2 regions of the Rhizobium sp. SVR5-2C genome follow, and region 2 is predicted to be linked to the other one. Evidence: predicted binding sites of a transcription regulator. Region 2 holds the regulator's gene; the other holds the start of a gene.
The links. Region 2 encodes HrcA, which represses chaperone genes, less so after heat shock. Its sites were predicted from a motif close to GTTAGCACTCNCNNNNNGNGAGTGCTAAC; they were not measured.
Positions count from the first base shown of each region.

Region 1: groES (co-chaperone GroES) is a predicted target of HrcA. The motif match lies at 3,213-3,241, and genes of this name have one in related genera.

Region 1 covers NZ_JBNDHT010000101.1:10,140-17,740, reverse strand. Annotated here, with positions in the region: gene ACPYOI_RS24515 (glutathione binding-like protein) at 1-18, shown strand, start outside; gene ACPYOI_RS24510 (hypothetical protein) at 71-517, opposite strand; gene groL (chaperonin GroEL) at 1,157-2,803, opposite strand; gene groES (co-chaperone GroES) at 2,859-3,155, opposite strand; gene ACPYOI_RS24495 (TIGR01459 family HAD-type hydrolase) at 3,471-4,319, shown strand; gene ACPYOI_RS24490 (bifunctional riboflavin kinase/FAD synthetase) at 4,333-5,316, shown strand; gene ACPYOI_RS24485 (MFS transporter) at 5,329-6,540, opposite strand; gene ileS (isoleucine--tRNA ligase) at 6,916-7,601, shown strand, end outside.
Region 2 covers NZ_JBNDHT010000018.1:53,832-61,432, reverse strand. Annotated here, with positions in the region: gene gcvA (transcriptional regulator GcvA) at 1-19, opposite strand, end outside; gene ACPYOI_RS07800 (DMT family transporter) at 233-1,150, shown strand; gene hemW (radical SAM family heme chaperone HemW) at 1,154-2,356, opposite strand; gene rdgB (RdgB/HAM1 family non-canonical purine NTP pyrophosphatase) at 2,366-3,010, opposite strand; gene ACPYOI_RS07785 (VOC family protein) at 3,019-3,435, opposite strand; gene rph (ribonuclease PH) at 3,432-4,151, opposite strand; gene hrcA (heat-inducible transcriptional repressor HrcA) at 4,335-5,423, shown strand; gene grpE (nucleotide exchange factor GrpE) at 5,524-6,156, shown strand; gene ACPYOI_RS07765 (nucleoside hydrolase) at 6,191-7,135, opposite strand; gene ACPYOI_RS07760 (Hsp20 family protein) at 7,394-7,601, shown strand, end outside.

The DNA.
Region 1 (7,601 bases), on a different contig from region 2:
CCCGTCAAGCCGGAGTAATCGGCGCAAACAAAAGAGGCCGGTCTCAGGACCGGCCTTTTTAAGCTTCTGCCTATTGCCGGGTGGCGATCTGATGTCCTTGTTCCAGCTTGAACCGCGGGAAGAGGAAGACGCCTGCCATGCTGCCGCTGAACTGCGCCTCGAGTCCGCTCGATGCACCCATGCAGAAAACCGGCTGCCGCAAACCGTTCGGCATCAGGATTGTCGTGGAGAAGCAGAAGGATGACGAAAGCGTCGCAGCTTGCTCGAATAGGGTGAGGATATGGGCGCGATCTTTCGGATCATAGCAGCGCAACAGGCTCAGAAGACCGCATTCCTGTGTTGAAAGGCCATGCAGCATACTGCTCCACTCGCCGAGACGGATAATGCCCGTCGAAAAGTCGCCGGTCCAGGCCTCGGAGACGGAGAACTGCGCAAGCATCTCCTGATCGTGATGCGGCAGATCCAGTGAGTCATGCATGCGGGGGGCGGTAGCGGTTGCTTTGGCGATCTTAAACAAGGGCTTTCCCGGGTCGGACGCAGTTCTATCCGCGCTCTCGTGCAGTCTGACGAAACATCCTCATGCTGCGCCGTCCTTCATGTCCGGGCGTTCAAAGCGCGGCTTGCCGGCAGCGCTCTACTACAATGCTTTACTCGAAATCTTGGCTTGGAAGGCACCTGGCCGACTTTGCCGGAATTGCTTTTGCTGGCGGGGGAAAAAGTATTCTTATGCGTTCAAAATTGCAGCGCGGATTTATATGCAGTTTTGTGCGCTCGGCAAATGTTTTTTCCGTGATGTACTGAAGGCCGGCTGATGCATTGACGGCGCTTTCCGCACCAAAAACTGTTAAAATCCGGTAGAATTTTGCGGTCCGGATCACGTGTAAACGGTTCCACCTTTTAAAAATTCTTACTTCTAGGCTGAAATACGACTTTCGCTACAAGTATAAGTAACGCATAAAATAAACAAGAAAAGCAAGTTTCGCGAAAGCCTCGATCTCGGCTAGTACCTTCGCCCCTCTCGCTTAAACGTTTCACCATCGGAAATACATCGGCTTTGTCAGATGGTCGAATCGCTCGCCGGCAAACAAAAAGGGCGGCCCGAGGACCGCCCTTCCTGAACTGAACCGGATGGCTCAGATGTGCAGGCTTTCGCCTATCACATCATGTCCATGCCGCCCATGCCGCCCATGCCGCCCGGCATGCCGCCAGCAGCGCCGCCGTCCTTCTTAGGAGCTTCGGCAATCATGGCTTCGGTGGTGATCAGCAGCGAAGCAACCGAAGCTGCGTTCTGCAGAGCGGTGCGAACAACCTTGACCGGGTCGACGATGCCGAGAGCGATCAGATCGCCGTATTCGCCGGTCTGAGCGTTGTAGCCGTAGTTGTCTTCGTTCTTGTCGAGGATCTTGCCGACAACGATCGAGGCTTCGTCACCAGCGTTTTCAGCGATCTGGCGAACCAGCGACTGAAGTGCCTTGCGAACGATGTTGATGCCGGCTTCCTGGTCCTGGTTCTCACCCTTTGCGGTGATCTTCGTGGACGAACGAAGCAGGGCAACGCCGCCGCCCGGTACGATGCCTTCCTGAACGGCAGCGCGCGTCGCGTTGAGAGCGTCGTCGATGCGGTCCTTCTTTTCCTTGACTTCGACTTCCGTCGAGCCGCCGACGCGGATCACGGCAACGCCGCCAGCGAGCTTGGCAAGACGTTCCTGCAGCTTCTCGCGGTCGTAGTCGGAAGTGGTTTCTTCGATCTGAGCCTTGATCTGACCAACGCGGCCTTCGATGTCGGACTTTGCGCCGGCACCGTCAACGATCGTGGTGTTTTCCTTGGAGATCGAAACCTTCTTGGAACGGCCGAGCATGTCGAGCGTAACGTTTTCGAGCTTGATGCCGAGGTCTTCGGAGATGACAGTGCCGCCCGTCAGGATGGCGATGTCTTCCAGCATGGCCTTGCGGCGATCGCCGAAGCCCGGAGCCTTGACGGCAGCGATCTTGAGACCACCACGCAGCTTGTTGACGACGAGCGTAGCAAGAGCTTCGCCTTCGACATCTTCAGCGATGATGAGGAGCGGCTTGCCGGTCTGAACGACGGCTTCGAGAACCGGGAGCATAGCCTGGAGGTTCGAAAGCTTCTTTTCGTGCAGGAGGATGAAGGCGTCTTCGAGGTCGGCGATCATCTTTTCCGGGTTGGTCACGAAGTAGGGCGACAGGTAGCCGCGGTCGAACTGCATGCCTTCGACGACTTCGAGTTCGGTTTCAGCGGTCTTGGCTTCTTCGACGGTGATGACACCTTCGTTGCCGACCTTCTGCATGGCTTCAGCAATATCGAGACCGATCTGCTTTTCGCCGTTTGCGGAGATCGTGCCGACCTGTGCGACTTCTTCCGAAGTGTTGATCTTCTTGGCCTTGGCCTGGAGATCCTTGACGACTTCAGCAACAGCGAGGTCGATGCCGCGCTTCAGATCCATCGGGTTCATGCCGGCTGCTACGGCCTTGCCGCCTTCGCGAACGATGGCCTGGGCGAGAACGGTAGCAGTCGTGGTGCCGTCACCGGCGATGTCGTTGGTCTTCGAAGCAACTTCGCGGACCATCTGGGCGCCCATGTTTTCGAACTTGTCTTCAAGTTCGATTTCCTTGGCGACCGATACGCCGTCCTTGGTGATGCGCGGAGCGCCGAAGGACTTGTCGATGATGACGTTACGACCCTTCGGGCCGAGCGTTACCTTCACTGCGTCAGCGAGAACGTCGACGCCGCGCAGCATCTTTTCGCGCGCGGTGCGGCCGAACTTGATTTCTTTAGCTGCCATTTTGAGAACTCCTGAAAAGGGTGTCAGCGATATTCTGGACGGGATAACCGGCTGATCAGCCGATGATGCCCATGATGTCGGCTTCCTTCATAATCAGAAGGTCTTCGCCGTTGATCTTGACTTCGGTGCCCGACCACTTGCCGAACAGAACGCGATCGCCAGCCTTGACGTCGAGAGCGACGACCTTGCCGGACTCGTCACGAGCGCCGGAACCGACGGCGACGATTTCGCCTTCCTGCGGCTTTTCCTTGGCGGTGTCCGGGATGATAATGCCACCCTTGGTCTTTTCTTCGGACTCAACGCGGCGAACAACGACGCGATCGTGAAGGGGGCGGAAATTGGTGCTTGCCATTGTCTAATCCCTCGATCAAATGACATTCGCGGACCGGGAAGGCCCACATCGATGAGTGTTAGCACTCTCCAGTGAGGAGTGCTAGCGGCGAGCATTTAGGGATGGCTCCAGAAGGAGTCAAGAAGACCCATCACGGATTTTTGCGCCGGAATTGTGAAGAGCGCGAGAAATGTCCCAGACGATTGCGGAATCTATGCCGCAGCCCGGCCGGTGGAGGCCGCTTCAGGTTTTTGCTAAAGGATCGGCCGAAAATCCTTGCCATCGCGGCATGCCTTTGCGATGTCACGCCTGACTGAAAAGCAATCGGGAAATCGAATGGCCAAGCGGATTGAGAGTTTTGCGGAGATCACCAGCCAGTATGACGCCGTGTTCTGCGACGTCTGGGGTGTGCTGCACAATGGGATCGACCCTTTCCCGAAGGCTGCGGCGGCTCTCGAAGCGGCGCGCGCCGAGGGGCTCACCGTCGTGCTCATCACCAATTCGCCGCGGCTCGCGCCGCAGGTGGTCGACCAGCTGCGCCAGATCGGCATACAGGACGGCGCCTATGATCGGATCGTCACCTCTGGCGACGTCACGCGCGGCCTGATTGCCGAAGGCCCGAAGAAGGTCTTCCTGCTCGGTCCTGAACGCGACCGTGCAATCGTCGAGGGCCTCGGCGTCGAGCGCGTCGATGCCAAGGAGGCTGAATCGCTCGTCTGCACCGGCTTCTTCGACGACGAGACGGAAAAGCCGGAAGACTATACGGAGATGCTGAAGGATTTTCAGGCACGCAACGTGCCGATGATCTGCGCCAATCCGGACCTCGTTGTCGAGCGCGGACACCGCATCATCCCGTGCGCCGGTGCGATGGCCGCTTACTACCACCAACTCGGCGGCGAAACGCGCATCGCCGGCAAGCCGCACACGCCGATCTATGACGCCGTGCTTGCGGCTGCGCGCGAGGCCCACGGCGATTTCCCGAAGAGCCGTATTCTCGCGATCGGCGACGGTATGCCGACGGATGTGCGCGGGGCTCTCGATTACGGCCTCGATCTTCTGTATATCAGCGGCGGCATTCATGCCAAGGAATACACGCTGAACGGGGAGCCCGACGAGGCGATCCTGCACGCCTTCCTCGAGCGCGAGAGGGCAACGCCGAAGTGGTGGATGCCGCGCCTCGCTTAAGAAGAGCCCGCCGATGACCGTCTTCCACCGCAACGAAACCCGCGAACCCTTGCCCGCCCGCTTGAAAGGCGGGGTGATTGCCATTGGCAATTTCGACGGCGTGCATCGCGGCCATCAATCGGTGCTGAATCGCGCGCTGGAAATCTCGAAAGAGCGGGGCATCCCCGCGCTCGTGCTGACGTTCGAACCCCATCCGCGAACGGTCTTCAAGCCACAAACGCCGGTTTTTCGCCTTACGCCAGCCCCTTTGAAGGCACGTATCCTCGAGGCGATCGGCTTCAATGCCGTCATCGAATACCCCTTCGATCGTGAGTTTTCGCAGCGCTCGCCTGACGAGTTCGTTCACGGCATCCTCCGGGATTGGCTCGGCGCGTCCGAAGTCGTCACCGGTTTCAATTTCCATTTCGGCAAGAACCGCGAGGGCGGCCCGGCCTTCCTGATGGATGCCGGCCACAAATACGGCTTCGGCGTCACCCTGATCGACGCCTTCCGCGACGAGAATGCCGAGGTTGTCTCCTCGAGCCGCATCCGCGAGCTGCTGAAGGAAGGCGACGTCAGTGAGGCGGCCGCTCAGCTCGGCTATCACTACACGGTCGAGGCCGAGGTGATTGGCGGGGAAAAGCTCGGCCGGCAGCTCGGCTTTCCGACGGCCAACATGCAGCTTCCGCCAGAGGCCGAACTTGCAGCCGGCATCTACGCCGTTCGCTTCCGCCTGGACGACGGCACGCTCTACGATGCCGTCGCCAGCTATGGCCGACGACCGACGGTGACCGAAAACGGCGCGACGCTGCTCGAGACCTATCTTTTCGATTTCAGCGGCGATCTTTATGGCCGGACCTGTTCCGTCTCCCTCTTCGGCTATCTGCGGCCCGAGTTGAAGTTCGATGGCCTGGAAGCCCTCATCGAGCAGATGAAGCGCGACGAGCAGGAGGCGAGGGCGCTGCTTGCGGGCGTCAAGCCGCTCGGCGAGCTCGACCGGAAACTCTGCTTCAGCTAGCACCGTCCACGGTCACGACGTTCCCAACGCAGCCTGGGCATTCTCGCCGCGGAACGGCGGGAATGCCAAGGCAATCCCCGCGGCCCCAAGCCCGACCAGCGCCGAGCCGATGAACAGCCAGGAATAGTTGCCGTAGGTGTCCAAGATCCAGCCGCCGGCCAACGGTCCGAAGGCCATGCCGATGCTGGAAAGCATCGTCGCGGCGCCGAACACCGTGCCGATGACGCGCGGGCCGAAATATTCGCGCGCAAGGATGGCATAGAGCGGCATCACGCCGCCATAGGCGCTGCCGAAGATGACGGCGAGCGCATAGAACTGGCCGAGTTCGCTGACGGCGAGATAGGTGGCGAGCGCCGCCGCCTGCACCAGCAGCCCGGCGACGAGCACCGGTTTCACCCCGAGCCTGTCGGCGAGGCTGCCATAAAGAAGCCGTCCGCCAAGGCCCGCAAGTCCTTCCACGCTATAGATGCTGACGGCCGCCATCGGCGCCACGCCGCAAATGGTGGCGTAGCTTACCATATGGAAAATCGGGCCGGAATGCGCCGCGCAGCAGGCGAAGAAGGTGCCGCCGAGAACGATGAACTGCGGCGAGCGGAAGATCTTGCCAAGCGCTGGCCGTTCGCCGTCCGCCAGCATGGACGCCCCGGCTTCGCCGGCTGTTACGGGTGCGCGGCGGACGAGGAGCGCTGCAGGTATCAGAAGCATCCATGCGCCGACGCCGATGATCAGCATCGCAGTACGCCAGTCATAGGCCGAGATCAGCGCACGGGCGAGCGGCGAGATCGTCATGGGTGCGACGCCCATTCCGGCCGAGACGAGCGAAACAGCGAGCCCGCGGTTCTCGTCGAACCATGCGGTCGTCGCCGCGATCATCGGCGCGAAGAAGGCGCTGGCGGAAAGTCCGACGACGATGCCATAGGTCAGCTGGAACTGGATGAGCGATCCGGCGCGGCTGGCAAGAACGAGCGCAAGCCCGAGCAGCGCTGCGCCGATCAGCACGACGATGCGGGGGCCGAAGCGATCGCTGATCGCTCCCCACATGAAGCCGCCAATGCCCATGACGACGAAATTGAGTGTCATGGCGCTGGCGATACCGGTGTGCGACCAGCCGGTTTCGGTGGCGATCGGTACCTGGAAAATGGCAAGAGAGAACATCGCGCCGAGCGCAACGCACGTCATCAGGGCGCCCGCGGCGACGATGACCCAACGGTAGGAACTGCTCATATCCACCTCACTCCTCAGGGATACGTTTGATCAGGGCGCCTGGTGTCCTCCATACGCCCGCAACCTAAAGACGTTCGAGCTGCGGTCATTTCGACAGTGTCACGAAATTATTCTGCCGGGCAGGCAATTTAACCTCGGCTCGTGATTGCCTGCCGAGTGCAAAATCCTCTTCCTTTTCCCGGCAAAAGCGCCTATGAACCGGCGCGATGAACAAAGTCCGGCTGCCGAGCGCGATGCGAATTATCGGCCCGGCCTTCCGCGCGCGCTAAGCGACCGGAAGGTCCGGGTTTTTGGCGCTTGGGTGAACGAGCGCTTCCGTCACCAGACATTTAGAAGCCGTTGCGCCTAAAAGGCGCTCAGAAACGATTGCTGAACATGACCGATACAGCCGAAAAGATCGACTACTCGAAGACCCTCTATCTGCCCGAGACTGACTTCCCGATGCGCGCCGGCCTGCCGCAGAAGGAGCCGGAAACCGTTGCCCGCTGGCAGGAGATGGGCCTTTACAAGAAACTGCGCGCCTCCGCCGCCGGCCGGGAGAAGTTCGTCCTCCACGACGGCCCGCCCTATGCCAACGGCAACATCCACATCGGCCACGCGCTGAACAAGATCCTCAAGGACGTCATCAACCGCTCGTTCCAGATGCGTGGCCGTGATGCCAACTACGTCCCCGGCTGGGACTGCCACGGTCTTCCGATCGAATGGAAGATCGAGGAGAAGTACCGCGAGAAGGGCAAGAACAAGGACGAGGTTCCGGTCAACGAATTCCGTCAGGAGTGCCGCGAATTCGCCGCCGGCTGGATCAAGATCCAGTCCGAGGAGTTCAAGCGCCTCGGCATCGAGGGCGACTTCGACAATCCCTACACGACGATGAATTTCCATGCCGAGGCCCGCATTGCCGGCGAGCTCCTCAAGATCGCGACGAGCGGTCAGCTCTACCGGGGCTCCAAGCCGATCATGTGGTCGGTGGTCGAGCGCACCGCGCTTGCGGAAGCCGAAGTCGAATATGCCGATGTCGAAAGCGATATGATCTGGGTGAAGTTTCCGGTCGTGGAAGGCCC
Region 2 (7,601 bases):
AAGGCAGATATTCGCTCATGATTTAGCTCAGCTAAAGCGTAGATCGAAAAAGACTCGTTTGTCGAAGCTGAATTCACGAAATAATATCAGCAGGAAAGCGATGTTCAAACGGAATTGCGAAGAACAGTTCAACGAGCATAATTCGCAGCTTTGCCGAAGTTGGAGCGCAAGAAACGGGTGGCGCGACGGACCGTTAAAGCCTAACCCACCGTAGAACGGGAGGAAGAGTGGCATGCAGCAGAAACAGATGGGCCCAGCCGAATGGGGCATGTTGCTGATCTTGTCCTTGCTCTGGGGCGGGTCCTTCCTCTTCAACGGCATTCTCGTCAAAGCGCTGCCGCCGTTTACCATCGTCGCGGGTCGCGTGCTGCTCGCGGCAATCGCCCTCAATATCATCGTGCGGATCATGGGGCATTCCATGCCGCGCGACGGCAAGAGCTGGGCTGCTTTCTTCGGCATGGGGGTGCTGAACAACATGATCCCCTTCTGCCTCATCGTTTGGGGGCAGACGCACATTGCAAGCGGCCTGGCTTCGATCCTGAATGCCACGACACCGCTCTTCACCGTCGTTGTGGCTCATCTCCTAACCGCTGACGAGAAGATGACCGGCAATCGCCTGATCGGCGTGCTCATCGGCTTTGCCGGGGTCGCCTATATGATCGGCTTCGAGGCGCTTCACGATCTCGGCTCGAATGTGCTGGCGCAGTTTGCGGTCCTTGGCGCCGCGATCTCATATTCATTCGCCGGCATCTGGGGACGCCGCTTTCGGGCCATGGGCATGCCGCCACTGCTGCCGGCCGCAGGGCAGGTCACCGCTTCAACGATCCTGATGCTGCCGATAGCGCTGATTGCCGACCGTCCTTGGGCCCTGCCTGCACCCGGCATCGAGACCTGGCTGGCGCTTTTCGGTCTCGCCCTGCTTTCGACGGCAATCGCCTACGTGCTTTTCTTCCGCATTCTGGCAACGGCGGGTGCGACGAACCTGGCGCTGGTGACTTTCCTGATCCCGGTCAGTGCCATCCTGCTGGGCGCGATCGTCCTCGGAGAGCAGCTGCAGGTGAAACACCTGATCGGCATGGCAATGATCGCAGCCGGTCTGGCAGCCATCGACGGACGGCTGATGTCGCTTGGGAAAAGGCGCCCCGTCTGAGCCTCAGCAGGCGAGATCGGCGACGACGGAATCGAGGATGAGCATGCCGGCGGGCGTGCAGCGAAGCCGGGAATTGCCGATGCGCTCGATAAAGCCAAGTTCCAGTAAAATTTCCTCGCGCTTGCGGTCGAGGTCCCGGCCGGAAAGCTGCTGCCAGCGGGCAAGGTCCAAGCCCTCTTTCAGCCGCAGGCCCATCAAGAGCAGCTCGTCGGCCTGCTCGTCATAGCCGAGCCGTTCCTGCTCCAGAATGCCATGGCCATCGCGTTCGACAAGCTCGAGCCAGGCCTCCGGTTTGCGCTCGGTGGCCGTTGCAATCTTTTCAGGGCCCCGCGTCAGGCGGCCATGTGCGCCGGGGCCGATCCCGGCATAATCGCCGTAGCGCCAGTAGGTCAGGTTGTGCCGGCTTTCGGCGCCGGGCCGCGCGTGATTGGAAACCTCGTAGGCCGGCATGCCTTCGCGCGCCGTGATCTGCTGTGTCGCTTCATAGAGCGCCGCCGATTGATCGCCATCCGGAACGATCAGCTTACCGGCCTTGTGCAGGCCGTAGAAGGGCGTGCCCTCCTCGATCGTCAATTGATAGAGCGAGAGGTGATCGACGGCGTAGGATATTGCTTCCTTCAGCTCCTTCTCCCACGCCTCTACCGTCTGGTCCGGGCGCGCATAGATCAGGTCGAAGGACATGCGCGGGAAGATATCGCGCGCCAGCTTTATCGCCTTCAGCGCATCGGCGACGTCGTGCAGGCGACCGAGGAACTTCAAGTCGCGGTCGTTCAGGGCCTGAACGCCGAGCGACACACGGTTGACGCCCGCCGCGCGATAGCCCCGGAAGCGCTCAGCCTCGACGCTCGACGGATTGGCCTCCATGGTGATCTCGATGCCATCAGGCACGTGCCAGTGCTTCGCAATGCCCTCCAGGATCGCCGAAACGGTCGCCGGGTTCATGAGCGACGGCGTGCCGCCGCCGAGGAAGATGCTCGTCACAGTTTTCGGCCCGCTCATCTGGCGAACGGAAGCCATCTCCCTGAGGAAGGCTGCGGTGAACCGCTCCTGATCCACGGGCTGGTGACGGACATGGCTGTTGAAGTCGCAGTACGGGCACTTCGCCGCGCAGAATGGCCAATGCACATAGACGCCGAAACCCGGCTCTCCCGTGTCGGGTAGAAGCGTCGCATCGCGTGTCAGGCTTGCCGTATCGAGAATCTCCACGAACCGACCCTACGCTTCCAGGCAGGTTTCGACAAAGAGTTTGAACGCGCGCGCCCGGTGCGACAGCGCCTGCGGCTTGCCGATGCTCCAGCCGTGCTTCTCTTCGGCGCTCATCTCGCCGAAGGTGATGCCGTAGCCTTCCGGTTGAAAGACGGGATCGTAGCCGAAACCCTGGCTGCCGCGTGGCGGCCAGACGACGGTTCCTTCGACCTCGCCGCGGAAGAGCTCCGTATGTCCGTCCGGCCAAGCGAGGCAGAGCACGCTGACGAAGCGTGACGTCCGCTGCTCGGGCTTCATGGCTCCGGCTTTTTCCAGTGCCTGTTCCACCTTTTCCATCGCCATCGCGAAATCGCGCTTGCCATCCGCAGTCTCGGCCCAGTTGGCCGTATAGACGCCGGGAGCGCCGTCCAGTGCATCGATGACTAGCCCGGAATCGTCTGAAAGCGCCGGCATATTTGCTGCCTTCGCGGATGCGAGCGCTTTGATCGTCGCGTTCTCCTCGAAGGTCGTGCCTGTCTCATCCGGCTCGACGAAGTTGAGCTCTGCTGCCGATTTGGCGATGAAGCCGAGCGGACCGATCAGGTCCTGGATCTCGCGGATCTTGCCGGCATTGTGGCTGGCGACGACGATCGTCTTCGTGTCAAGCGTGCGCATGGTCGGTCCTATTTGATGCCCCAGATTCTGGCTTCGGCGCATTCGAGGCTGTTTCCTGCCGGATCGCGGAAATAGATCGAGCGGCCACCGTTCGGCCAGTGCACTTCGGATTCAATGTCGATGCCGGCGGCCTTGAGCTGTGCCGCCATGACATCGATGTTTTCAGCTGACACGCGGAAGCATGCGTGACCCTGACCTTTCGTGCCATGCGGTGGCACCTGCAAGGCATCGGCCGCCGGCGGCTTGACCGTCTCGTTGGGGTTGAAGATCAGGAGCACGCCTTGCCCGCAGCGGAAGAATACATGCCGGTCTCCACCACGCGCGATCTTGGCAAGACCGAGCACGCCTTCGTAGAAAGCCTCGGCCTTGTCGAGATCGTCCGCGTAGAGCGCGGTTTCCAGCATGCCTTCCAGCAAGGCAGTCATCCGGCGATCGCCTGTTTCTGCATCTCGACGAGTTCTGCAATGCCGGCCTTCGCCAGCGTCATCAGCGTGGTAAACTCCTCGTCCGTGAAGGGTGTGCCTTCGGCGGTGCCCTGAATTTCAACGATGCCGCCGGCGCCCGTCATGACGAAATTCGCATCGGTTTCGGCCGAAGAATCTTCAAGATAATCGAGGTCGATCACCGGCTGGCTGGCGAAGATACCGCATGAAATTGCGGCGACATGATCCTTGAGCACGCGCTCGACCTTGATCATGTTGCGGGCTTCCATCCACTTCAGGCAGTCGTAGAGCGCAATCCAGGCGCCGGTAATCGAGGCGGTCCGCGTGCCGCCGTCAGCTTGGATGACGTCGCAGTCGAGCGTGATCTGGCGTTCTCCGAGTTCCTTGAGATCGACAACGGCGCGAAGCGAACGGCCGATGAGGCGCTGGATTTCTTGGGTGCGTCCACCCTGCTTGCCGGCTGCCGCCTCACGCTTCATGCGCTCGCCGGTCGCCCGCGGCAGCATGCCGTATTCGGCCGTGACCCAGCCCTTTCCGGTGTTGCGCAGCCATGGCGGCGTCTTGTCTTCAAGGCTCGCGGTGCAGAGCACATGCGTATCGCCGAATTTCACCAAGCAGGAGCCTTCCGCATGCTTGGAAAAATTGCGCTCGAACGTGACCTTGCGCATCTGGTCGGTTTTTCTGCCTGAAGGCCGCATTCTAATCTCCTGAAGCAAGATACCGAAAAGTGTCAGCGGTTTTCTGACAGCATCATGCAATGGTTTATGGTGTTGACCGCTTCTACGATTGGCGGCAGCCATTTGCAAATTCCCTTTTGCCTCGGGGGCGAGATTGACTATATTTTCGGGGTGATTGTTGGCAGCGCGGGTGCAAGGAAGTTCATGGGGTTCAGGTCGACGTCGATTTCGGATGCCGTTGCTGCGCTGGATGAACGCTCCAAGGAAATCTTCCGTCGCATCGTCGAAGGCTATCTGGAAAACGGCGAGCCGCTTGGCTCACGCAATCTCTCCCGCATTTTGCCGATGTCGCTATCGCCGGCTTCCGTGCGCAACGTGATGAGCGATCTGGAAGAGCTGGGCCTGATCTACTCGCCGCATGTCAGCGCCGGACGCTTGCCGACGCAGGGCGGTCTCCGCTTCTTCGTCGATGCCTTTATGCAGGTCGGCGACCTTTCCGCGGAAGATCGTGCGACTATCGAGCGACAGGTTCGGCCCGAAAGCCGTGACAATGCGATGGAATCGATGATGAACGAGGCAAGCCGGATGCTTTCGGGCATTTCGCGCGGCGCCGGCCTTGTCATCACGTCGAAGAGCGATCCGATCCTCAAGCATGTCGAATTTATCCGGCTGGAACCCACCAAGGCGCTTGCCGTCCTCGTTGGCGATCACGACCAGATTGAAAACCGCATCATCGAATTGCCCGCAGGCGTCACTTCAGCGCAGCTGACGGAGGCCGCGAATTTCCTCAACGCGCATATGAGCGGCCAGACGCTGCCGGAATTGCGCAAGCAGCTCAGCCATTTGAAAGAGAATGTCCGCAACGAACTGGACGCATTGTCCCAGCAGCTCGTCGAGCGCGGTATCGCCGTATGGTCGGGCACCGCCGATGAAGGCAAGCCGCCGCAGCTCATCATTCGCGGACGCTCCAATCTGCTGGAGGGCCTTGCGGGCGTGGAAGACCTTGACCGCCTCCGGATGCTCTTCGACGATCTGGAAAAGAAAGACAGCCTGATCGAGCTCTTGAATCTTGCCGAAACCGGTCCGGGTGTGCGGATCTTCATCGGCTCGGAGAACAAGCTTTTTTCGCTCTCCGGCTCCTCGCTCATCGTCGCGCCCTATCGGGACGAGGACGATCGCATCGTTGGCGCCGTCGGCGTCATCGGACCGACGCGGCTCAATTATTCGCGCATAGTGCCGATGGTTGATTACACGGCACAGCTGATTTCCAGGCTTTCGCGCGGCACCTTGTAAAAGCCGGAATTTCCCCTTCTTTGTCACGCAGACTTGATTTTTTGCGGTCAAAGCTCGATATCGGGCCCATCCCAAGACAACCCCAGTACCGGAGACCGTCATGATCGACGAAACGACGAAAAACGGACCTGACGCTGCCGCGGCCGAAGCCGCAGCCGACGCTGCCGCAAACGTCGAGAACGAAACCACCGCGGAAACGCCGGCCGAGCCCGATCTCATCGAACGCATCAAGGCGGAAAATGCTGAGCTGCGCGATCGCTATCTGCGCCTTGCTGCGGAGATGGATAACCTGCGCCGTCGTACCGAACGCGACGTCAAGGATGCCAAGTCCTATTCCGTCGCCGGCTTTGCGCGGGACATGCTCGCTGTCTCGGATAATCTCCGCCGCGCGCTCGAGTCCATCCCGCCGGAAGCAAAAGAGAGCGGCGACGCTGGCCTTACGACATTGATCGAAGGCGTCGACATGACCGAGCGTTCCATGCTGTCGGCGCTTGAGCGCCATGGCGTTCGCAAGCTGGAGCCGGTCGGTCAGAAGTTCGATCCGCACTTCCATCAGGCGATGTTCGAGGTTCCGAACACCGAAGTGCCGAACAACACCGTCGTCCAGGTCGTCCAGGCTGGCTTCACGATCGGCGAACGCGTTCTGCGCCCGGCCATGGTCGGCGTCGCCAAGGGCGGCCCGAAAGCAGCCGAAGCCGACATCAACACCGCCTTCACGGAAAAAGACGCCTGATCCCTCAGGCGTCTTTCGCCAACCAGTTTGAAAATCAGATGCGGGCGAAGCGCTCGATCAGCAGATCGTAGAAGCCGTCCGCATCCACATAGCGCATCACCTTGGCGTTGCGCTTGCGATCGGTCACGTGCCACCAGTCGATCACGGTCATGCCCGCGGTCAGTTCTGATGTTACCTCGATCTCGACGTTGCAGTGACGGCCCTTGAAGAGTTCGGGCTTGAGCAGATAGGCGATAACTGCCGGGTCGTGCAGCGGTCCGCCATCGGAGCCATACTTCTCGATATCGAAGCGCTCGAAGAATTCCAGCATCTCGACCATCGCTTTTACCGGCGCCGTACCAATCTCGGCCATGCGCTCGATCCGGCCCTTCTGCGTCAGGAGCTGATGCGTCACGTCAAGCGGCATCATCACGATCGGAATGCCGGAACCGAAGACGATCTCGGCTGCTTCGGGGTCAACATAGATGTTGAATTCCGCGGCCGGCGTTATGTTGCCGCCCTCGAAGAAGCCTCCCCCCATCATTACCAGCTCACGAACGCGGGGAATGATGTCCGGCGCCTTCTGGAAAGCCATGCCGATATTGGTGAGCGGCCCAAGCGCGCAGAGCGTCACTGCGCCCTCCGGCTCGCGGCGGAGTGTTTCGATGATGAAATCGACCGAATGCTGCTCTTGCAGCGGTATCGCCGGCTCATTGAGTTCCGGACCGTCGAGGCCGGTTTTCCCGTGCACGTGCTCGGCCGTGACCAGCTTGCGCGCCATCGGCGCGTCGGCGCCTGCGAAAACCTTCATGTCCGGCCGGCCGCATAGCTCGCACACGATGCGCGCATTGCGGCTCGTATAGGAGAGCGGCACATTGCCTGCGACGGTCGTGATGCCCAGTACCTCCAGCTCTTCAGGGCTGCCGAATGCCAGCATGATGGCTGCGGCATCGTCCTGGCCGGGATCGGTGTCGATGATGATCTTTCTAGGCTTCGCCATTCCGTCTTCCATTCCCCAAGGTGCTCGTCGCGGCGGGCACCGTTCGTTTATCTTTCCGTCGCAAATCGGCCCGGCCGCTGCGGGCGACGATTTGATGCGAGCGGCCATGGCAATTGTCAAGCGATCAGCGAAGCCCGGCTCGTGTGTTTGCCGGCAGCGGCACGAGGCTTGCGCAAAAGACGCAGCCTTCCCATATTAACGGCATCCGGATGCTGCGCTTGAGGTCCGGAAAGGTCGCTTGCATCAAGGACTTGAAAGATGAGCCGCATGACACCCTTCGCCAGCCCGCTGCTTCTGGGCTTCGACGCCATGGAAAAGACGCTGGAGCGTATCTCCAAGGCAAGTGACGGTTATCCGCCCTACAATATCGAACGGATTGCCGCCGGTCACGGTGCTCCCGAGCGCCTGCGCATCACGCTTGCCGTCGCTGGCTTCAGCGAAGAAGAACTCGACGTCACAACCGAAG